4 regions of the Halobacillus seohaensis genome follow, and region 1 is predicted to be linked to each of the others. Evidence: riboswitches for the same ligand, from Rfam matches in the RefSeq annotation. Region 1 holds a riboswitch; each other region holds the start of a gene.
What was found. Region 1 has a riboswitch for S-adenosylmethionine ahead of ACFQIC_RS06195 (methionine biosynthesis PLP-dependent protein). Riboswitches for the same ligand answer to the same signal wherever they lie in the genome.

Region 1 (5,871 bases):
GGTGCTTTGGTACACCTGGTCCTACCTACTTGAACAATCGTTCAGTCGGACACTCAAGGATGATGTCGGAGATAAGGAGCATTTCCGGGCTTTCAGCAACCCCGGCTCTCTGTAAATGCCTGAACTTATTCCTTTATTCCTGTCTTAGAGTTAAGATATATTATTTAGTTTAGCTGACTTGCGCTTTTTCTTTGGATGGATAAACTTGATGACCATCCGTTTTCGTGATTTTTCTAAATTCGGCTAATAAATGATTCGTTAAAACTCCAGGTGTTCCGTCACCAACTGGCCGTTTGTCAACCTCTACAACAGCAATAACTTCGGCTGCTGTACCTGTTAAAAATACTTCATCTGCTATATAAACATCGTGTCTCGTAAATGGTTCCTGTTTTACTTCGTAACCATGTTCATTAGCAAGATCGATAATTGCGTTACGCGTAATTCCTTCTAGAGCACCTAAATAAACTGGGGGCGTATAAATTACGCCATTTTTCACAATGAAGATGTTGTCTGCTGAGCCTTCCGTTACATAACCTTGATCATTTAACATTAAAGCTTCATCCACGCCTGCTTGGTTTGCTTCTATTTTCACTAAGATATTATTTAAATAGTTTAATGATTTAACTTGTGGAGGTAGTACATCCGGCCGATTTCTCCTGCTAGAAGCAGAGGCAAGACGAACACCTCGTTCATATAATTCTTTAGGAAATAAAGCAAGTGCTTCAGCAATGACAACCACACGCGGATTTGCACAGTTGGTAGGATCTAATCCAAGATTCCCAACTCCTCTTGAGATTACAACTCGGATATAAGCTGACTCAAGCTTATTTTTGCGGACTGTTTCAGCAATAATCTGCTCCAATTCCTCCTTCTCATATGGGATGTGAAGCATGATTGATTTAGCTGAATCGTAAAGGCGTTTCAAGTGTTCGTCTAATTTGAAGATGTTGCCATCATAGACACGAATGCCTTCGAATACTCCATCTCCATATAAGAAACCGTGATCATAGACACTTACAACGGCCTCATCTTTTTTAACATATTCTCCGCTTAAATATATCCACTGGTTGCTCATTTAAAGCACTCCTTTCTTTTTAGATTTTGTCACTAACGTGTGTTTAACATATTATACATTTTGGGTGACCCCGTGCAGGCATGCACTCCTGCACAATTTGGGTCAATGGGTCAGTTTTCCACATGAAATCAACTTGCACAGCCATTGGTTTCGGTAGCGTTATAGTTGATTGAGGACTACTTTAAACCCATTTTCAGAAAAGGTCAACAGGTTTTGAGCAAGTTTTCTGACTAGTTAGATTATTAAGTTAACTTAGTAAGCGTTTTCATTCAGTCCAGGCTTGAGTTTAGAGTTAACGGAGACCATTTGTTTTTTTCTTTTTTATCTGAAAAATAAATCAACTTTTGTTCATTTTAGTAGATGATCGCCTTTTTTCTTATAGATAAAATTTTATAAAAAAAGCCTGCTGAACTTTCCAGCAAGGCCTCTTTGGAACAATATATACTAGTTAACTTAATACATATTTTGCGAGAGTTTGTTGAACTTCTTCTATTGGACTATCTTTTTTAAATAGTTTCTGAATAGGTTCGGTTTGACCTGTTAACCAAAGCTTTAACTCAGCATCTAGATCAAAACTTCCTGCTGTTTCTGTACTAAAATGAGTAATACTTTTATATGGAATAGAATGATATTCTACTTTCTTACCTGTCATCCCTTGTTTATCAATGAGAAGAAGACGTTTATTCGTAAAAATAAAAGAATCTCTTAACACTTTATATCCACTCTCGACTACTTCATTAGGAATTAGAACACCCTCGAGTTCTTTACCAAGTTTTTCTGTATCTACTTCACTCGCATTACCCATTAATTCATCAAAAAATCCCATGATTATTTCCTCCCTAATGTTATCGTCTAATTTTAAACACCTGACTTATCTTACATTTACCCCTTAAATGAATAACTATAACTTCCTCGCACCCCTGCCTTCACTTTAAAAACTCCACCTGCATGAGGGTAACGTAAAAGATCTTCTTCGCTCGTATCTTTTCTCGCCGTGGTGACATACAATTCATCAAGGTTATTTCCCCCGAAAGTACAGGAGGTTACGTTTGCTGCTGGGATCGGAATAAATTGAAGCCGATTTCCTGTGAGAGGATTCCAGCGGGAAATCCCATGTCCGTCAAAATGAGCGATCCAGAGCATCCCCTCTTCATCAATTGTCATACCATCTGGATGTCCCATATCTTCTTGGAACTGGATAATGACTTCAGGTTGTTTAATTTCACCTGTAGACAACTCATAGTTATAACGCATTACTTTTCCTGTCGGTGTATCAATAAAGTACATATAAGAATAGTCAGGTGACCAGGCGAGTCCATTTGAAATTCCCACTTCTTTAATTTTCTCAGTGATTTGCAATTGTTCATCTAAACAATAAAGAGAACCAGTTACGTTTTCCTCGGATAAATCCATCGTTCCCGCCCAAAAGCGACCGGCTGGATCACACTTCCCATCGTTAAACCGATTCATAGGAAGATGGTTTTCTGGATCGACGATAGGTGTTAGCTCTTCCTTTTGCCAGTCTAGAAAATACATCCCTTTTTGGAGTGCCACTACTAGTCCTCCCTTCTCACGAACAGCAACTGCCCCCACGAAATTGTCTACGTCTATGCTCTGAACCTTTTCTGTTTGCGGATTAAATTGAATAATTTTTTTCTCTAATATATCCACAAAATATAGAATCCCACGCTCATGATCCCAGCAAGGCCCTTCTCCTAAAGTCGATTGACTATCGATAACTAATTCTACATTCATATGTAAGAACTCCTTTGTTGATTTATGCACTATTTCTATTCCCTTCCTTAAAAACCCTTCTTTCTTAAAGAGTTCCTTTTTTACCCTTGTCAAATCGTTTCCAGTGGTGTACATTGAATTGAAAGAATTTTATAAAATTAATCTCTTATCAAGAGAGGCAGAGGGACTGGCCCGACAACGCCTCAGCAACCACTGGTTCGACCAGAAAGGTGCTAACTCCAGCAAGTTGAATGATTCAACTTGAAAGATAAGAAGGAGAATTGTACGTACAAAAGTCTTCTTCTTACAAGAGGACTTTTTTTTGTTTTTTAATAAGCTTAAAAAAAGGGGAAATCGCTATGCGCCAAAATCAAACAGAAACAAAGTTAGTTCATACAGGAAAAAATAATGGTGACGCTTCAGGATCAATTAACGCACCAGTCTATTTTTCTACAGCTTATCAGCATCCAGGAATTGGTGAATCGACTGGTTATGATTACACACGAACAGGAAATCCGACTAGAACTCTCTTAGAACAATCCATTGCAGAGCTTGAAAATGGAAAAGCAGGTTTTGCCTTTAGTTCAGGAATGGCTGCTATTCAAGGGGCTTTATCCCTGTTTAAATCAGGAGATGAAATCATTGTCTCTGAGGACTTATACGGGGGAAGTTACCGACTGTTTGAATACTTGTCCACTCAATACAACCTCACATTTATTTATTGTGATAGTAAACATCTATTAAACATCGAAACATACATAACCGAAAACACCAAAGCGATCTATATAGAAACTCCAACTAACCCGCTTATGAACACAGCAGATCTTGGGGCACTCTCGCAAATCGCTAAAAAGCATGGCTTGCTTTTTATAGTGGATAACACGCTATACACTCCTTTATTACAGCAACCACTTGTAGAAGGTGCCGACATCGTGATTCATAGTGCCACTAAATATTTAGGTGGACACAACGATGTACTTGCCGGCCTGCTTGTTGGTAAGGATGAAAAGATTTGTGAAAAATTAGGATACTACCAAAACACGGCGGGGGCTGTTCTCTCTCCTTTTGACTCCTGGCTGCTTATGAGAGGAATGAAAACACTTGCTTTGCGGATTGAAAAACATGAACAAAACGCAAAAACTATCGTCGATTATTTAAGAAATCATAAAGCAGTAACTCATGTGTTTTATCCTGGAAGAGGAGGAATGTTGTCTTTTCGGCTTCAATCTGAATATTGCGTAGACCCATTTTTAAGAAACTTAAATGTGATCACGTTTGCCGAAAGCCTTGGCGGGGTGGAAAGTTTTATCACCTATCCTGCGACACAAACTCATGCCGATATCCCCGAGGAAACGAGAACAAGCTACGGTGTGTGTAATCGACTGCTGCGCTTCTCGGTCGGTATTGAACATATTGATGATTTAAAAAAAGATCTGGAACAGGCACTTGCCACTTTAGAAAAGGAGGAGATTGTTCATGACTGATAAACACACGTTTCAAACGCGACTTTTGCATAATGACCATAAATTTGATCGCCAGACCGGGGCTGTTAGTGTACCAATTCAACAAGCATCAACTTTCCATCAAAAGGATTTTGACCAACCTGGGGACTATGATTATGCTCGCTCAGGCAATCCAACTCGAGAAGCGCTTGAAGATACAATCGCAAGCCTCGAAAGTGGAACGAAAGGGTTTGCTTTTGCATCAGGCATGGCGGCGATATCCACGTCGTTCATGCTTTTGTCAAAAGGTGACCATGTTGTAATTTCTGAAGACGTGTACGGTGGTACGTTTCGGATGATATATAACGTCCTGCATAGATTTGGAATAGAACACACTTTTGTCAACATGACCGATCTTCATGAAGTTGCATCTGCAATCCAGCCAAACACAAAAGTGCTTTATATTGAAACACCTTCCAATCCATTACTTAACATAACCGATATAAAAGCTGTAGTTAAGTTGGCCAAAGCAAATAACTGTTTGACTTTTGTTGATAACACGTTTATGACACCTTCTTTACAAAGACCTCTAGAATTAGGAGCAGATCTTGTTTTGCATAGTGCCACAAAATTTATTGCCGGTCATAGTGATGTCGTTGCCGGATTGGCGGCCACCAATCGTTCAGACTTAGCCGAAGAGCTAGGCTTTTTACAAAATTCTTTTGGTTCCATCCTGGGAGCACACGATTGTTGGCTTGTGATGCGCGGGTTGAAAACGCTGGATTGCAGACTTAAACAGTCTTCTGAATCTGCTGAGCAAATTGCTAGTTTTTTATCTAACCATTCACTTGTAGATGAAGTGTATTACCCTGGTTTCACGAGCCATCCAGGTTCATCGACACACGCTTATCAGTCTAGTGGGGCTGGTGCTGTCCTTTCCTTTCGTTTAAAAAATGAAGCGGATGTGCGTAATCTTAGTCAAAAACTGGAATTGCCTGTATTTGCTGTTAGCTTAGGAGCTGTCGAATCAATTCTTTCTTATCCAGCAAAAATGTCCCATGCCTCGATGCCTGAAGAGGAACGATTAAAACGCGGAATTACAGATGGATTGCTAAGGCTTTCGGTCGGATTAGAAAGTCCAGATGACTTGATTCGTGACTTAGAAAAAGGATTACAATATGTCGGGGCACGGCGTAATCTTTCTAGAATGGTATCGAACTAAGAAATTAATAGTATAGCCCCTTAAGTTCCGATCCTGTGGAGAAAAGAATATTAATAACAATCTAAATAACAAACCAAACAATAGTATAATTCGCATAAAAACGCTTAGGTTGTATTTATTAAACGGGGTCGGTTTAAGAGTACAAATCATTAAATAACAATCTTATCAGCAGTCCAGTTAACATATAAACAGGACTGCTGATTTTTTTGATTTAACTGACGGACAGTATCGTTGAATAAAGTGTTGTATAAAAAGGTTAAGACAGAGCAATGGGTACATAACCACTTTAAGTTGAGAACATCATAAACCTCATTAAGAACCAAGTTCTTCCGCAGCTTCAATAATAAGACAAATTAACCTTTATCTGTTAAGCAAGAAAAACGTTCGAAATAAAGTCA
Region 2 (5,871 bases), on a different contig from region 1:
GCAGAAGTGGACCAGTTAAACTATGTTGGACAATATTATGTGGCAGGAAAAGGTGGAACTGTTATTAAAAATGTGTATTTCGCAACTGTCTCACGATTGTTGGATCAACATCATTATTTTGAAACAGAGGGACCTGTTCTACTCGATCAGTTACCCCAAAGTATCAAAAGTAATAGCTTATATAGTTTTATGATGAAAGATGAGGTATTGCCTCAATGTTTAAACCGAATAAAAGAGGATTATTTAAATCTTCACGAAACTTAAAGTTTTCAAAAAAAGTCTTACTAGTCATAGTAAGTAGTTCAGTTTTGGATGCATATGCAAATTGTATGCCTGAACTGAACTACTTTTTTATATGAATTTGTAATCGTAGTGGCACTGTATACTCACAATCAACTATATTGCTATCTTAAGAAAGAGCCTAGAAGAGCAAATACCAAGTGGAACAAGATCAGGTTACAAAAAGTGGGGCATTGAATGACTCTGCCATTCAATGCCCCACTTACATATACATTTTTAATGTTTGTACTTCAAAGTTGCTAGATTAGGCCTTTTTTATATCATCCGTGGAAAATAAGGTTACTGTCTACCATAAGCTGGTCCAGCTTCTCTTATATCTGGGCTAGCTTTTGTAAACTGTTTAAAGTTTTCATGAAATTTCTGAGCTAATTCGTGTGCTTTTTGATCATAGGCCTTTGAATCTTTCCAAGTCTTTCTTGGTATAAGGACATCATCCGGAACGCCAGGGCAATTTATGGGTACTTGTAATCCGAAAACAGGATCTATATAGGTTTCAACTGAATTTAGTTCGCCTTCTAGAGCTGCATGAATCATCGAACGTGTATGTGATAATTTCATTCGTGTTCCTTCTCCATAAGCGCCTCCGGTCCAGCCGGTATTGACTAAATATACATCAGAATTGAACTGGTCAATCTTTTCTCCAAGCATTTCGGCATATACAGAAGGTGCTAAAGGAAGGAATGGAGATCCAAAGCATGCAGAGAATGTAGCTTGTGGTGAAGTTATTCCACGTTCAGTTCCTGCTAGTTTGCTAGTGTAACCACTTAGGAAGTGGTACATCGCTTGTTCTTTAGTCAAGCGGCTAATAGGAGGAAGAACACCAGTTGCATCTGCTGTGAGAAAAACAATAGCATTGGGATGGCCTGCTATACTTGGTTTCACTGTGTTTTTAATATGGGAAAGCGGATAAGCAGCTCTTGTGTTTTCCGTAAGTGTAGTATTATCATAATCGGGTTGATGGGAATTCTGATCTAATATGACATTTTCCAAAACGGCTCCAAAGCGAATAGCATCAAAAATTTGTGGCTCTTTTTCTGAAGATAAATTGATACACTTTGCATAACAACCACCTTCAATATTAGAGATACCATAATTTGACCAGGAATGTTCGTCGTCCCCAATTAGTTTCCGTTCAGGATCTGCAGATAAAGTTGTTTTTCCTGTGCCAGAAAGACCGAAAAACAGAGCTACGTCTCCCTCTTTGCCAACATTAGCTGAACAATGCATAGATAAGACATTTTGTCTTGGAAGAATATAGTTCATAACCGAAAAAATTGATTTTTTAATCTCTCCTGCATATTCAGTTCCGCCGATTAACACAATTCGGTGCTTAAAAGAAATGATAATAAAAGTTTCAGAATTCGTACCATCAGTTTCCGGTGCAGCCTTGAATGTAGGTGCAGATACGACTGTGAATTCCGCTTCATGATGATTTAACTCTTGTTGGTTTGGTTGAATAAACATCTGTTGAGAGAATAAGTTGTGCCAGGCAAATTCATTGATCACTTGAATAGGCAGACGATATCTTTCGTCAGCCCCGGCGAACCCATTAAACACAAATAGCTCATCACGATTCTTCAAGTAATCTAATACTTTATGGTATAACTTCACAAACGCATCATCATCAATAGATTGATTTGTTTTTCCCCAATTCACATATTGAGAGGATTGCTCATCCAATACGATGAATTTATCCTGAGGTGAACGTCCAGTATACTCTCCTGTTGTTGCTTGAATCGCACCACTATTTGTTAAAGTTCCTTCATTCCGAGAAAGAATCTTTTCAACTAATTGTGGAACTGATAATTGATGTTGAACGTTTGCTTGGCTTTTTAGTTGATTTAAATTAGACATTTGATTAATTGTGCTCATAGGAGTCTACCCACCCTTACTCAAAAATTTGAAAATGTTATACTTTGAAGTAAAGTATAACACATTATTATGAATAGTCCATACTATTAATTGGAAGTGCTTTCATTTCATTTTATTACTAATTGTACTATAATGTTAACGAAAGGATGTGAAATAGTGAGCAAGATTGAAGTTCTTTATGATGAGCATTGTTATTTGTGTCAACAAAGTAAAAATATCTTTAAATTTCTCGACTGGTTTCAGATGATTAAGTGGCAATCTCTTCAACGATTTGATCAGGAAATATCGATAGATAAAGAAGAACTGCATAAAGAAATTCATGTTATTAATTCAAAACAAGTAGTTAGACGTGGATACGAAGCGATGACGTACTTGTTTTTAAGAACACCTATCACATTTTTCCTTGGACTTATTATGTCCATACCTGGCACGAATAAAGTTGGGGATCCTATTTATCGCTGGATTGCTAATCATCGATATCGTTTGTTTGAAAAACGTTGTAGAAACGGATCATGTTCCATTTCCTGAAGACGCGAAACTAATTGACATGGTTACAGGATTTCGATACTATTAGTCCGAACGGATACTCTCTTATCTAGAGTCGGTGGAGGGACAGGCCCATTGAAACCCAGCAACCCGTCATGAAGATGATATGGTGCTAACCTGAAGCAAGGTTACATGAAGGTCGTAATCTTGGACGATAAGAGCGAAAGGAAAACAACGCCTTTCCTCTTGAGTAGGAAGGGTTTTTTCTTTTTTTAATGAAAAAAATCCTTTCAAGTAAGATTTAGATAATGGATATGTGAACATAATATGAAGTTTGGCGTATCATGACTTCAATAAAGATACTGGTAAAGAGTTCCGTCTAATCTTTGTACTATTAGAAGGGGGAGTTTTGAAGAATGCCTGCCAATCGCCGGTTATTCACGTCAGAATCAGTTACAGAAGGTCATCCAGACAAAATCTGTGATCAGATTTCTGATGCAATATTAGATGAAATTTTAAAGCACGATCCAAATGCACGAGTTGCGTGTGAAACGACAGTAACAACGGGACTTGTTCTTGTTTCAGGTGAAATTAGTACAAATACTTATGTTGATATTCCAGCTATCGTTCGTCAAACAATTAAGGATATTGGTTATACAAGAGCGAAATATGGATTTGATGCAGACACATGTGCAGTATTAACAGCCATTGATGAACAGTCAGCGGATATTGCCGGAGGGGTCAATGTTTCATTAGAGTCCAGAGAAGGTCAGATGAGTGACGAAGAATTAGAAGCTATTGGAGCAGGAGATCAAGGCTTAATGTTTGGGTTTGCTAATAATGAAACAGAAGAACTTATGCCTTTACCAATATCTTTGGCTCATAAAATAGCTAAACGACTTTCTGATGTAAGAAATAGTGGAACTTTAGCTTACCTTCGTCCTGACGGTAAAACACAAGTTACGATAGAATATGATGAGAACAATAAACCTGTCCGAGTTGACACGGTAGTTATCTCCACTCAACATGCTGAGGAAATCACGTTAGAACAGATTAAAAAGGACTTGAAGGAACATGTCATTCACCATGTGATTCCCACTCACCTTATAGATGATAAGACTAAATATTTTATCAATCCTACAGGTCGATTTGTTATTGGTGGACCTCAAGGCGATGCTGGTTTAACAGGAAGAAAGATCATCGTTGATACATACGGTGGTTATGCTCGCCATGGTGGTGGTGCATTTAGTGGAAAAGATGCGACAAAAGTGGATCGTTCAGCAGCATATGCGGCACGTTATGTTGCGAAAAACATTGTAGCAGCAGGATTAGCAGAATCTTGCGAAGTTCAACTTGCTTATGCGATAGGTGTAGCTCAGCCTGTATCCATATCCATTGATACGAGCGGGACAGGTAAATATTCTGAAGAGAAATTAGTAGAGGTTGTTCGAGAGTTATTTGATCTCAGACCTGCTGGAATTATAAAAATGCTAGATTTGCGACGCCCGATCTACCGACAAACGGCAGCCTTTGGGCATTTTGGACGTACAGATGTTGAGTTTCCATGGGAAAAAACAGATAAAGCTGAGTTATTAAAGAAAAATTTATCCTCATAAAAAAGTCGTTATCCATTTAGGTAACGGGTTCAGTTTTCGAGTACAAAACATGAAATAACATACGAATGAAGAGACCAAATCGCATATGATTTGGTCTCTTATTATTCCTTGTTATATCAACGATGATCGGTATTTAACATATAAATTGGTATACAAAATCAGAGATTGTGCTTGAATTTGAGATGTTTGTGTGAACGTAGGGGCTGCGGGAAACGGTTCGCTTTCCATGGGGTGGGCGCTGAGCCTCCTCGGACTTCGTCCTGTGGGTTCTCAGCTGTCCCGCACATCCCATAGGAGTCTCACCGTTTCCCTCCGCCCCTTTACCATATAAGTGTCTCGATGCCCCTTCAAGAAAAGGCAGCCATTCCTAAGTTTGCATGCAAATCTTGATAGCGGGCGGTCCTATTAAAATCCTTGATAAAGAGAGGTTCATTGCAATAGAACACGGATAGTGGAAGATAGTCCTTCTGGGAAAGGGGTTCGTTTCTCACACATCGAATGGGGGGCTTGGGAATCTCCCCGTTTCCTCGCCACCTATCCTTTGCTTTTAATGAACGGCCCTACTGCCTGAGTCGTCTTCTGTGTTCGCTACACCATATGGAACAAGTGTGCAGTTGCAAAATCTCTTCTATGAATAGCCTACAATTTGAAGAACCCATTACTGAGGTTTCCGTCTGCCTCACAATGGCAAGGGAGGGCCGGGAAATCGCGAGACTCCACTTTTAAAAGCGGAGGCGCCTTGGTCAGCGGCGTATGGACTTTAGTTGAAGAAGAAAATATAAAGAAAAACGCTTGGATATTAAAATGTCCAAGCGTTTTTCTTTACCAATTGTAATGTTATTTAGTATGTTAATTGGTTCGATAACTCTGTTGCTATTTTTCCCTCTAAATATGTTTTTGTACTCCAAAAACCGAACTATTTACCATTTAGGATAACGGCTTTTTTATTTATCATACTGTTGTATTTTATATGCTTTTCCTTTTTCTACATAACTAGTACGAATGCGATCAAGTTCTTTATAATCTTCTTCGGTTAATTCCCTCACGACTTTTGCTGGTCGACCTAAGGCAAGCGTACGAGGAGGGATAGACTTTCCAGGTGGAACTAAGCTTCCTGCGCCAATAAAGGCTTGTTCGCCAATTTCTGCCCCATCTAAAATGATAGACCCCATTCCTATTAAAGCATTTTTCTTAATTTTTGCTGAGTGGAGAGTAACCTGATGCCCGACAGTAACACCGTCTTCAATAATCAAAGGGATATTTGGGCTTTGATGAAGCATGCTTAAATCTTGGATATTCACTTCATTTCCAATATATACAGGAGCTACGTCTCCGCGGATAACAGTTTTGAACCAAACACTAGAATCGGATCCAATCGAAACATCCCCAGTGATTACCGTATCATTCGCGATAAATGCAGTGTTATGTATATTTGGAGTTTTTCCGTTATATTCGCAAATCATTTAGATCCCCCTTATAATAATATTAAGTATAGTATAGCAAATGATAGGTGGGAGATGTAGTGGCAAAAGCTACGATTGTCCTCGTTCATGGAGCATTTGAACATTCTGGTCGTTATAGTCATCTATTAGAAAGG
Region 3 (5,871 bases), on a different contig from region 1:
CCAAATCGGGACGCCCGATCCGTTTAAACCAACTTTTACAACTTCGTCAGTACCTGAGGCTCCACTTTCTTGATTGCATGCAGCCAGTATCGTTCCAATTCCTATAATCATTCCTAGTATTGCGATTAACTTTTTCATAATAAAATCCCCCTGTTTATTGTCTTCGTATTTTTCTTGATAATAAATTTCCGAGTGTTTGAAGTCCTTGTACAATGATTACAAGTAAAATGACAGTAATGATCATAATATCTGTTTCAAAACGCTGGTAACCATAGGATATGGCTAAATCACCTAGGCCCCCACCTCCAACAAAGCCTGCCATCGCTGATGCACCGACTAATCCAATCGTTGCAATAGTTAAATTTAACACGATTGAACTTAAAGCTTCTGGCAAGTACACGCGTATAATAATTTGCCACGGAGAAGCTCCCATAGCCTCTGCCGCTTCAACAACACCTGACTTTACTTCCAACAAACTACTCTCTACTAGCCTTGCAATATAAGGACCTGAAAATAATACTAACGGCACTACTGCAGCTGCTGTCCCTATGGATGACCCAACTATAAATCTGGTTAGTGGCAAAATAGCTACTAGTAATATAATGAAGGGAATTGAACGGAAAAAATTTATAATTGTGCTTATCCCTTTAAAAACCACATTATTCTGAACGAGTCCACCTTTTCGCGTAACGACTAGTAGAATTCCGAGTGGAACCCCTATTAATGTCGCAGCGAATAAAGAAATACCTACCATAATTAATGTTTCATTAGTTGCTTGTAAGATTCGCGGCCAAAATTCTGCTAGATCAACCTGCATCTGCTTCCACCTCCTGTACGGTTACTGAACGTTGAATATATTCTAGTGCTCTGAAGATCTCTTTCTCTTCCCCTTGCAATTCAACAACTAGCTGTCCAAATGGAATTCCTTGAAGTTCAGTAATTTGCCCAAATAGAACATTCACTTCTACTTGATACCTTTTAGAAACTTGGGAAAAGATTGGCTGACTAGCCTTTTCTTTTACAAAAGTGAGGCGGTAAATATGTCGTCCGCCTCCACGTTCTTCTATTCCTGAAAGTATAGAAGGAGGAAGTTCATTTTCCATGACTGACCTAACAAAGTTTTTAGTTGTCGAGTGTTGTGGGTTAGAGAACAAGTCAAAAATAGATCCTTGTTCGATGACACAACCACTTTCCATGACAGCAATCCGATCACAAACTTCTCGAACTGCATTCATTTCATGAGTAATCATTAATATCGTAAGGTTATATTCATCACGAACTCTTTTTAGCAGTTCGAGGATTGACTTCGTTGTTTCTGGATCAAGTGCCGATGTTGCTTCATCACATAGTAATATATCTGGTGAAGTAGCCAATGCACGAGCAATGCCCACTCTTTGTTTCTGGCCACCTGATAACTCATCAGGATACTGGTGTGCTTTATCGGAAAGCCCTACAAATTCTAAAATCTCATCAACTCTTGCTTGTACCTTTTTCTTTGGAGTTCCTGAAATAATCAGAGGAAAAGCAACATTATGTAGAACTGTTTTTGACTCTAATAGATTGAAATGTTGGAAGATCATCCCAATGCGTTTGCGGACTTTTCTAAGTTCTGGCTTTGATAATTGTGACAGATCCTCGCCGTCGACTAATATACTCCCTTCTGAAGGCCTTTCTAAAAGGTTTACCAGTCGAACGAGTGTACTTTTCCCAGCTCCGCTAAACCCAATCACCCCAAAAATTTCGCCTTTGTTAATGGTTAGATTTACACGATCAACTGCTCGTAAATCACTCCCATTATGTTGATATATTTTCGAAACTTCATCGAACTGAATCATCTTAATCCCCCTTGTCTACACAAAAAAGCCCCTCTTCTTGAAAAATAAGAAGAGGGGCTTTCGAATCTAAATAGAAAACCAACTCTCCTCATCTTTCAAGTGCACATGCACCTGCTGGAGTTGGCACAGTTTCTAATGAACATATTCATTAGTCCCGCTGCCGAGGTTTCAAAGGGCCAGTCCCTCCACCTCTCTAGATAAGAAGATAAGCTTATTCGTTTTTTTTGATGTGATTAATCATAATATAGATATTCACTTCATGTCAATTTATTTTTTAAAAATTCACATTAGAACCAGGACATACCAACAAATCAAATAAACATTATATATATCAGCACATTTTTCCCGAAAGCTAGGGGGTTGTCTTAACACCTTTATCAAGATTACATAAGATATAGTGTAACACCACTTTAATAAGGAAGGAGTTTGAGTTCATATGGGATGCAATCGAAACAACAACGTGGCCAGGATTTCTAACAATAGACGGAACCGTAATAGCGTCGCTGGGGTTTCTAATAACAGACGGAACCGTAACAACGTAGCTGGGGTCTCTAATAACAAAGGAAACAGTAACAGCATAGCGGGCATTTCTAATAACAGTGGGAACTGCAACAGCGTTGCTGGTACTTCTAATAACAGACGGAATCGCAACAACGTAGCTGGTATTTCCGATAATAACTTTAAAGTTCCAGTAAGATCTTATATTGATGGCGAAGATTTTTGCCGTGCTGTAAACCGCTGTTTAAGAGATGATAGAGTTGCTGGTGCAGAGAATACTAGACGTCGAAATCTGTTTGATGGATGGGATTCTTGGTTTTAAGTCTAAGTCATAAGGTAAGATTCTACAGATACAGTAGTTTTTAAAAAAGGTATGGTTTTCAGAGACGTGTATTCAGGGTCCACGATTATCTAAAAAATTGTGAAATCTAGCGCGTCTTTTTTTACGTCCTCTACATAGGTTACGTAAGTTACGTAATAAAGATTAAAATTCTGAATGTCTCTCCTAAAACTAAAGCTATGTTAAACGACCGAATTTGAAATATCATCAAGCATCGAAATGTGAATCTCTTAAACCACACTCTATGTAGAGTGTGGTTTAAGAGTGTTGTACTAAGACCTTGTTGGTTTTCTGTGGTTATCCCAATAAAATATTACCGGTGTGCCTTAATTATAACGGACGTCCATAATAGGAAAATACGGGTAACTAATAGCTGTAAAATAAGATGAAGAAATTACGATCATTAGATAGAACAGAAAAATCACATCAAACTTCGAAAAACCCAACCGATAGAAGTAAGTACGATTTACAGTATTAGAAAAACGCTTCGCTTCCATTGCCACTGCAATCCGATAAGCTCTTCTAATACTTTGGGAAAGAAGGGGGATGGAATAGGATTTAAGTTTTTTATAAAAACCTCTCACTCCCTTCTCACTTTGAACACCGCGAACTTTTAATGCATAATGCAAAGTTTGCGCCTCTTCTAACATTAAAGGGATCAACCTTATCGCAGCCATAAAGCTATAGGCGTATTTCGGTTTCAGCTTTAACTGTTGCATTAATGAATAGAATAAAAACACAGGTCTAGTTGTTAAAGCAAAAATAACACCTAGAGTTGCAAAAATAATCCCACGAAACCCTAAATGCAAGCCTCGAAAAAAACTTTCTTCCGTAATATGAACCAGTCCCCATTTAACCCAAGTAATTTCCCCTTTTCCAAAGAATATCATTGATGTAGATGATGTAAGGAATATCAGGATAAATGGTGCTGAAATAATTAATAAACGCTTCCACGGATGGCCTGTACAGAACACATACAGAATCAGAGTTCCTATTAAATAATTAATCAGGAAGTTTATATTGTGTATCGTTAAAAGGTGAATAAATAACAGAACAATGATGATTAGTTTCAAGCTAGGATTAATTTTATGAAGCCATGTTTCATTGTAAGAAAAGTCAATTTGCATATGTTGTCTCCCCTGTTAACTAAAAGCTGGCTGTATTTGATGTTCAGTATAATCAGATGATGAAGATTCCTTTGTGAGTTCTCCATTGTTTATTTTCCAGACTGTTGTTGCAAAGTGTTTAACTATATTTAAGTCATGCGTAACCATAATTATCGTTGTTCCTTCTGCTCTCAACTGTTCAAGTTGTTCGAGAATGGCAAAAGTATTTTTTGCATCTTGTCCAAAGGTAGGTTCATCCAAAAGTAAAACCGACTGTTCCTTAACTATAGAAGCAGCAACACTGAGTCTCCGCTTCTGTCCGATTGATAATTGATAGGGATGATTTTGCTGGTGATCTTCTAGATGATAAACACGGAGTAGTTCATTTACTCGTTTTGAAATTTCTTCTTCTCCCCATTTTTCTAATTGAAGGGAGAAGGCTACTTCCTCATATACTGAGTTGGTAATAAATTGGAATTCTGGATTTTGAAAAACAAAGGTTACATAGTCAGCGATATTTTTAATCTTCTTATGACTTTGCTCAAGTACGTAATAAGTGCCTTTAGTTTTAATCAAATTCATCAAAGCAAGTAACAGTGTGCTTTTTCCTGCTCCATTCTCACCAAGTACAGTTATCCATTCTCCAGGGTGAGCATCTGCTTGTTTTACATTGATTGTTTTTTCTTTTCCTCTATATCCCGAAAAGTGTGACAGGTGAATAGATGACTTTTCTTCGTTAATTTCTATTTTTGGAATATCTCTACGTTTACCTTCAACGTAATCTTCCCAAACATTTGGATACCAAATTCCTTGATCTATTAAAACCTGTTTATATTGATCAAAAACCTCCTGTTTCGATCCATCGGCAATTATTTCTCCGTTCTCCCCGAGAAGAATGACACGGTCAATAAAATCTACAATTTGCTCGATTTTATGTTCGACTATCACTACTGTTTTATCCTCGCCAACATCTTTTATAGTGTCCCAAACACGCTTGGTCCCTTCTGGATCTAACATTGCTGTTGGCTCATCTAAAAATAATACCTCTGGTTCTAGAGCTAGAACGGAGGCGATAGCTAACCGTTGCTTCATACCACCTGATAACATTTGTATTTTCGTATGGATCTCATCAATGTCTAATCCAACTTGTTGTAAATAATACTCAATATACTTTTCCATTTTTTCTCGTGGAATTTGAAGGTTTTCCAGGACAAATGCGATTTCTTCGTCTACATAGGGCATGCAAAATTGGGAGTCTGGATCCTGAAATAAAAACCCCCAGGAATCTGGGATGACCAATTCTTCCGCCTTCATGGGTACATCTACAGTATTAGGAATTAATCCCGTCAAGACTTGTAAAAGAGTAGACTTTCCTGAACCTGACGGGCCCAGTATTAATACCTTTTCTCCCTTATTCAGAGAAATGGAGAAATCCTTGAATAACAAGGATTCAACTCCCGGAAACTTCAACCGCATGTTTGTCATACTAGCGATACTTGTCATGATTCTCCACTCCTATACTAGCCTAAAGCCTTGTAATCTTCCTTAGAAGCAGGGCGCACAAGATTCGTTACTCCTGTTTTTTCTAAAGCCTGAACGATGAGATAAGCGAAGATACCTGAAATAAGAATAGCTCCAATCATTCTGGCTCCAAACATGATAAGCAAGTTCCAAAGTGCCAAGTCTCCGATGTACCCGTAATAGTAGTCAATGCCAATTGAAGCAAATGCAGAAGCAACACCTGCTAAAGATGCAACGAACATATCAAATCTCTTATATCGGAAAGCTGCGAAGATTAGTTCAGCCGCAAGACCTTGTCCTATTCCAAATATCAGTGTAGCTACGCCCCATTCACCACCAAAAATAAATTCACCTTGTGCAGCAGCAACTTCTGCCAATAAAGCAACACCAGGTTTTCGTATAATTAAATAAGCAACGATTGCAGCAATAAACCACATTCCATAAATTAATTGCTCTAATTGAAGTCCGAATGTTGAAACCACACCATACAACGGTCCCCACAGTTTATAGATCATACCAAATATTAACGCAATGATGATTGTTACTAAAATATCCGTTAGTTTTAAGCCTT
Region 4 (5,871 bases), on a different contig from region 1:
TTGTGTTCGTAGAGTTGCCTGAAGAAGGCGAAGAAATTGAAGCGGATGAGCCTTTTGGAAGTGTTGAATCTGTAAAAACTGTTTCTGAATTGTATGCTCCGATAAGTGGAAAAGTTGTTGAAATTAATGAGGAGCTAGAAGACAGCCCTGAATTTGTTAATGAATCACCTTATGAGAAAGCTTGGATGGTTGTTGTCGAACCTAATGATTCTTCTGAAATGGACGAACTTATGTCTGCGGAAGAATATAAAGAAATGATAGACGAAGAGTAAGTCAAAAGAGTCATGTATACATATGTTTACAATAGGTACGTGGCTTGTAAGATCATAGCTGTATATTAATTATGTGCAGGCCGTGCTTCTTAGCATGGTCTGTTTCTATATAGTAGGTGACTGTGATGATGGAAGAACGAGTATTAATTGTGGAAGGTATTACTGATAAAAAGCAAATCAATAAAGTTTTGAAGAAACCTGTGGACATTATATGTACACATGGTACGTTAGGTATTGAACGTATGGAAGAACTTATTCTTGATTATAATCTAGATCATCGACCTGTCTTTATTTTAGTTGATGAAGATGATTCAGGCAATAAGCTGCGAAAACAGTTAACAGCTGAGTTGCCTCATGCGGAACACATCTATATAGATAAAACGTTTCGGGAAGTGGCTGCTACACCAGAACCTGAATTAGCAAGAGCTTTATTAAGTCATCATTTCGAAGTGAAACCTATTTATTTAATTTAGAACCTAGGAGGCAGATCGTGCGTGTGTTAGAAGAGAAAGATGTCTCGTCTGAACTTAATAACGCAGGGATTACCCTTACGTATATATTTACACCGTTTTGTGGAACGTGTCATTTAGCGAGAAAGATGTTAGATACGATTGAAGCTACTTTTCAAAGACACTTGTTCTATGAATTGAATGCTTCTTTACACCCTGAATTAATGCAAGATTATGAAGTGAAAAGTGTTCCTTGTCTTTTAATTACGGAGAATGGAAAAATAGTTAATAAAATTTATGCTTTTAAATCTGTACCTTACATGTATGAGGAAGTCACAAAATATGTAAAATAATAGCGTTGTTTCCCGGGAAATGACGCTAAATTAATGCTACATTTATGAAGGTTGAATCTCCTTTTTGCCGAAATGTTATATAAGGCAAAAAGGAGGTTTTTTTATGGAAATGGTAAGGAACTGGATAGATGTTGTCAATAGGAGAAGGGATATACTTTCTATATGGAAGGAAAGGCCTATTGTTTTATTTATACAGAATGAAGAGCAAATTATACCATTAACAATCGATTCCTATACTATACGATTAGATTACGAATTTGACTTCCATTGCCAGGTTTATATAAAAACAACTTCTGAAATATTAGAGCGATTGTTAGAAGGAGAGTTGAAATTGAGGACTCTCCCTTCTTCATCACTGATTTTGAAAGGGAAACTTCGAGATACATTATATATTGAATCATTATTTTTATTAGCTAAATGAGTGTACCTAAAGCTCGAACTATATCATAAAAAGAAGACTGATCTCCAAATTGATGAGTAATATAACCTTCTTGATTTATGATGACAGTTGTCGGTACACCCTGTGCTTCGTAGAGTTGATAGGTAGATACTCCTTGATCTACTAAGGTGGGCTGAGTAAGGAATTTATTCGCAAATTCTATACCAGCAACATCGTGTCTTTCCCGACCACTTACATTAATCGTTATCATTGCAACTTTATTAGGGTCGATGTTTTGGTAGAGTTGCTCTTTCTTAGGAAGATCTGTACCACAATCCGGACACCATGAAGTCCAGAAAGTTAATACTACAACTTGCCCAAGGTTTTTGTTGAGTTCGAATTTTTCTTCAGATTGTATGTGAAAAAGTTCAAAATTAGGAGCTTTTTGCATAGTATGAATCACCTCAGTTGTAATTGACATATTATCATTGTAATGGTAACATAAAAAATAATTCAATAGTGACATCTTCACTTATCCAGAGAGGCGGAGGGGACTGGCCCTTTGAAGCCCAGCAACCGGTTATTATAACACGGTGCTACTTCCAGCAAAGCAGTTGCTTTGACCGATGAGAAGAGGAATCCGAAATATATCTCTTCTTTCTTGAGAAGAGTTTTTTTATGGTTATTTTTTGAAAAATTAAGTTGACAGTTTTTTTAGTGGGTGCTAAAATCCTTTTTGTGCTTAATTGTTTAATGCGTTAAATGAATGAAAAATTAATCCTCTTATCTTGAGAGGCGGAGGGACTGGCCCGTTGATGCCCGGCAACCGTCAAGTGCATATCACTTGAAAAGGTGCCAATTCCTGCAAAGTATAAACTTTGACAGATGAGAGAACATGAAAGTGTAGCGCTTTTCTGTTCTTATGCAGAAAAGCGTCTTTTAGTTAGGAGAGAGAACGATATGATTTCGATCAAAGATTTGTCTAAGGTTTTTAAGACGAAAGACCAAGATGTTCGTGCTGTTGACAAGTTAAATCTTTCAATAGATAAAGGTGAAATCTTCGGAGTGATCGGATATAGTGGTGCAGGAAAAAGTACTTTTATTCGTTTGCTTAACAGATTAGAGGAACCCACTAGTGGTAACATTCAAATGAATGATCAAAATCTAACAGGCCTAAGCAAAAACAAGCTAAGGATTGCAAGACAGGAGATTGGCATGATCTTCCAACACTTCAACTTGCTTTGGTCACGTACGGTATTTGATAATATTGCATTTCCGCTAGAAATTGCTGGCATAGCTAAAAGTAAGAGAGTTGAACGAGTAAATGAGCTTATTGAATTAGTAGGCTTAAGTGGACGTGGCAACTCCTATCCCTCTCAACTTAGTGGAGGGCAAAAACAACGTGTAGGTATCGCCCGTGCCTTAGCAAATAATCCAAAAGTATTGTTATGTGATGAAGCGACGTCTGCGCTAGACCCAGAAACGACTGATTCTATTTTGGATTTGTTAGTAAATATCAATGAAAAATTAGGTTTAACAATTGTCTTGATTACTCATGAAATGCATGTAATCCGCAAAATTTGTCATCGCGTAGCAGTAATGGAGAGTGGAAGAATCGTTGAGGCAGGAGACGTACTTGATGTCTTTTTACATCCTAAAGAGAAAGTGACTAAACGATTTGTCGACCAAGTAATGGGTGATCCTGACCGAGAAGACTCCCTTCACCTTATTAATCAAAACTATAAGGCTGGTGAGGTTATTCAACTTCATTTCGTAGGAGAGAATACGAATCAAGCACTTATCAGTGAGTTATCTCGTGAATTTACTATAGATGTTAATATTTTACATGGTAAAATCACTCAGACTCAAAAAGGTGCTTATGGCACCATGCTTGTCCAGCTGGTAGGAGACCAGGACGAAGTTGACCGTTCTATTGCTTATATCAAGACAACCTCTGTAGAAGTGGAGGTGAGTCCTGATGTTTGAGAAGTTGTTTCCTAACGTAAAAATGGAAGATATGGTAGAAGCTACTTATGAAACTCTGTATATGACTGCGGTGTCAGTATTCGGAACTTTTGTTCTAGGCCTAATGTTAGGGTTGGTTTTATATTTATCTGGACCTGGAGGAATGTGGCAAAATAAGATCCTGAATTGGTTGACTGCTTCACTTGTAAACGTGTTTCGGGCTATCCCTTTTATTATTTTAATTCTGCTATTATTTCCTTTTACAGACTTTTTAATGGGAACAATCCGAGGGCCAGGGGCCGCGCTTCCTGCTTTAATTGTTGGTGGAGCTCCATTCTACGCACGATTAGTAGAGATTGCCTTAAAAGAAGTGGATAAGGGCGTTCTTGAAGCTGCAAAGTCGATGGGTGCTAAATATCGGACGATCATCTTTAAGGTTCTTTTGCCAGAGTCAATGCCTGCTTTGATTTCGGGAATAACAGTTACAGCTATTGCATTAATTGGTTATACAGCAGTAGCTGGTGTGATTGGAGCAGGGGGATTAGGTGATTTTGCCTATTTCTACGGTTTCCAACGAAGAGATTTTGATGTTGTTGCGTTTTGTACAATTTTAATTGTAATCATCGTATTTATCTTTCAATTTATTGGAGACTTTGCTTCACGTAAATTAGATAAACGATAAAAATATTTAGGGGGAAATGAAAATGAGAAAATTATGGACAAGTTTATTTTTCACAGCGTTAGTTTTAATTTTAGCAGCCTGTGGATCTTCTGAAGAAGAAGGTTCTTCTGGTGATAGTGAAGGGGACCAAGAACAATCAGAGATTACTGTTGGGGCGACAAGTACACCACACGCTGAAGTTTTACAGGAGGCTCAACCACTTCTTGAGGAAGAAGGAATCACTTTAAATATCGAACAATATCAGGACTATATTTTGCCGAACCAAGATTTACACGAGGGTGTGCTTGATGCCAACTATTTTCAACATATACCTTATCTAAAAGACCAACAAGCTCAAAACGAAGATTTTGATTTTGTAAACTTAGGTGGTATTCATATTGAGCCTATGGGTATTTATTCAAAAGATATTGCGAGTGTAGACGATATTGAAAATGGAACGACGGTACTTATGAGTAATTCTACTGCTGATCATGGCCGAATTCTTTCTCTAATTGAATCTGAGGGTCTAATTACTTTAGATGAAGATGTAGAAAAAGTTGAAGCTACAGTGGATGATATTACTGAGAATCCAAAAAATTTAGAATTTGAAGCAGGTATTGATGCAGCTATGCTTCCGGAAAACTATAAGCGTGAAGACAATGTTCTTGTCGCTATTAATACTAACTATGCGATTGAAGCTGACTTGAATCCAAGTGAGGATGCTTTAATTATTGAGGGATCTGAATCACCATATGTAAACGTCATTGCAGCTAATAGTGAAGATGAAGATAATGAAGCACTAAATACTCTTGTAGAAGTACTACGTTCAGAGAAAATTCAATCCTTTATTGAAGAAGAATATGAGGGAGCGGTAGTTCCTGTAAATGAATAAAGTTTGAATGAAATGCGTCATGAGGTTAATACTAACCCATGACGCATTTTTTAATTCAAAGGAGTTTTCATACAATGGAAAATCAGGATATTAACCTTGCTGAAGCATATTTGCATGAATACAAACATGGAATAGGGGTATTTACAGAGAAAATGCCTACATTAGCGCATAAGTTTAGTGAATTCTCGGAAGCCTGTTTTCAAGAAGGTGAACTCTCAAAGAAACAAAAACAGTTAATGGCTTTAAGTATTAGTATAGTAGCTCAAGATGAATATTGTATTGTTTATCATACTAAAGGTTGTGTCGATCAAGGTGCGAGTGAGCAGGAATTAATGGAAGCTTGTGGTGTGTCCGCAGCATTTGGTGGAGGAGCTGCTCTCAGCCAAGCGGTTACTCTAGTTCAAGAATCCTATTATGATTTAACACAAGATTAACATAATTATTAGAATATTGAAGCAAAAGAGATAAATTTGATTTGTCATTCCGCTACAAACGCTTACATTCGGATATTTGTTTTCAAACCCTTTATTTTAGTTTTATATGGTTTTTGAGAATGATGATTTGGTTATGGTAAACTAATATATGTAAAAAGTGAGAAAGGGATTGATTTATTATTAGTGACAATCTGGGTTTGAATTATACTGCGGAAATGGAAAAGGCGATGCACCAAACGCATGATTTGAGTTATGCACAGTATGCGGGAAATATCGACCAAATGATGAAGGTCGAGGAGAAACGCCAGAAAGAATTCGAACAGAGCCAGAAATTTGTTGCAGAAGTAGATCGTCAACTGTATAAATGATTATAGAAAATCAGGTAGCCTTTTAGGGAACCTGATTTTTTTCTTGTATACGATTTTGTTATTATAATAAGGTAGAAACTAGAAATGTTATACTTTTA

Region 2: it holds a riboswitch for S-adenosylmethionine, as region 1 does, so the genes downstream of both, metK (methionine adenosyltransferase) here and ACFQIC_RS06195 (methionine biosynthesis PLP-dependent protein) in region 1, are expected to answer to the same signal.
Region 3: it holds a riboswitch for S-adenosylmethionine, as region 1 does, so the genes downstream of both, ACFQIC_RS16945 (methionine ABC transporter ATP-binding protein) here and ACFQIC_RS06195 (methionine biosynthesis PLP-dependent protein) in region 1, are expected to answer to the same signal.
Region 4: it holds a riboswitch for S-adenosylmethionine, as region 1 does, so the genes downstream of both, ACFQIC_RS19835 (methionine ABC transporter ATP-binding protein) here and ACFQIC_RS06195 (methionine biosynthesis PLP-dependent protein) in region 1, are expected to answer to the same signal.

The regions. Positions count from the first base shown of each region.
Region 1 covers NZ_JBHSZV010000013.1:349,550-355,420, forward strand. The annotation lists gene ilvE (branched-chain-amino-acid transaminase) at 170-1,075, opposite strand; gene ACFQIC_RS06185 (PH domain-containing protein) at 1,524-1,901, opposite strand; gene ACFQIC_RS06190 (SMP-30/gluconolactonase/LRE family protein) at 1,958-2,830, opposite strand; SAM riboswitch class I at 2,973-3,084, shown strand; gene ACFQIC_RS06195 (methionine biosynthesis PLP-dependent protein) at 3,169-4,293, shown strand; gene metC (cystathionine beta-lyase) at 4,286-5,473, shown strand.
Region 2 covers NZ_JBHSZV010000062.1:7,204-13,074, reverse strand. The annotation lists gene ytkD (RNA deprotection pyrophosphohydrolase) at 1-264, shown strand, start outside; gene pckA (phosphoenolpyruvate carboxykinase (ATP)) at 580-2,172, opposite strand; gene ACFQIC_RS19255 (thiol-disulfide oxidoreductase DCC family protein) at 2,329-2,700, shown strand; SAM riboswitch class I at 2,761-2,879, shown strand; gene metK (methionine adenosyltransferase) at 3,075-4,274, shown strand; gene ACFQIC_RS19245 (gamma carbonic anhydrase) at 5,219-5,737, opposite strand; gene ACFQIC_RS19240 (alpha/beta hydrolase) at 5,797-5,871, shown strand, end outside.
Region 3 covers NZ_JBHSZV010000047.1:144,235-150,105, forward strand. The annotation lists gene ACFQIC_RS16935 (MetQ/NlpA family ABC transporter substrate-binding protein) at 1-138, opposite strand, end outside; gene ACFQIC_RS16940 (methionine ABC transporter permease) at 155-817, opposite strand; gene ACFQIC_RS16945 (methionine ABC transporter ATP-binding protein) at 807-1,835, opposite strand; SAM riboswitch class I at 1,921-2,039, opposite strand; gene ACFQIC_RS16950 (hypothetical protein) at 2,272-2,655, shown strand; gene ACFQIC_RS16955 (energy-coupling factor transporter transmembrane component T family protein) at 3,000-3,800, opposite strand; gene ACFQIC_RS16960 (ABC transporter ATP-binding protein) at 3,816-5,282, opposite strand; gene ACFQIC_RS16965 (ECF transporter S component) at 5,300-5,871, opposite strand, start outside.
Region 4 covers NZ_JBHSZV010000062.1:98,180-104,050, reverse strand. The annotation lists gene gcvH (glycine cleavage system protein GcvH) at 1-272, shown strand, start outside; gene ACFQIC_RS19855 (topoisomerase) at 401-745, shown strand; gene ACFQIC_RS19850 (thioredoxin family protein) at 763-1,074, shown strand; gene ACFQIC_RS19845 (hypothetical protein) at 1,178-1,495, shown strand; gene ACFQIC_RS19840 (TlpA family protein disulfide reductase) at 1,488-1,934, opposite strand; SAM riboswitch class I at 1,983-2,086, shown strand; SAM riboswitch class I at 2,234-2,345, shown strand; gene ACFQIC_RS19835 (methionine ABC transporter ATP-binding protein) at 2,414-3,439, shown strand; gene ACFQIC_RS19830 (methionine ABC transporter permease) at 3,432-4,100, shown strand; gene ACFQIC_RS19825 (MetQ/NlpA family ABC transporter substrate-binding protein) at 4,123-4,971, shown strand; gene ACFQIC_RS19820 (carboxymuconolactone decarboxylase family protein) at 5,046-5,405, shown strand; gene ACFQIC_RS19815 (hypothetical protein) at 5,603-5,773, shown strand.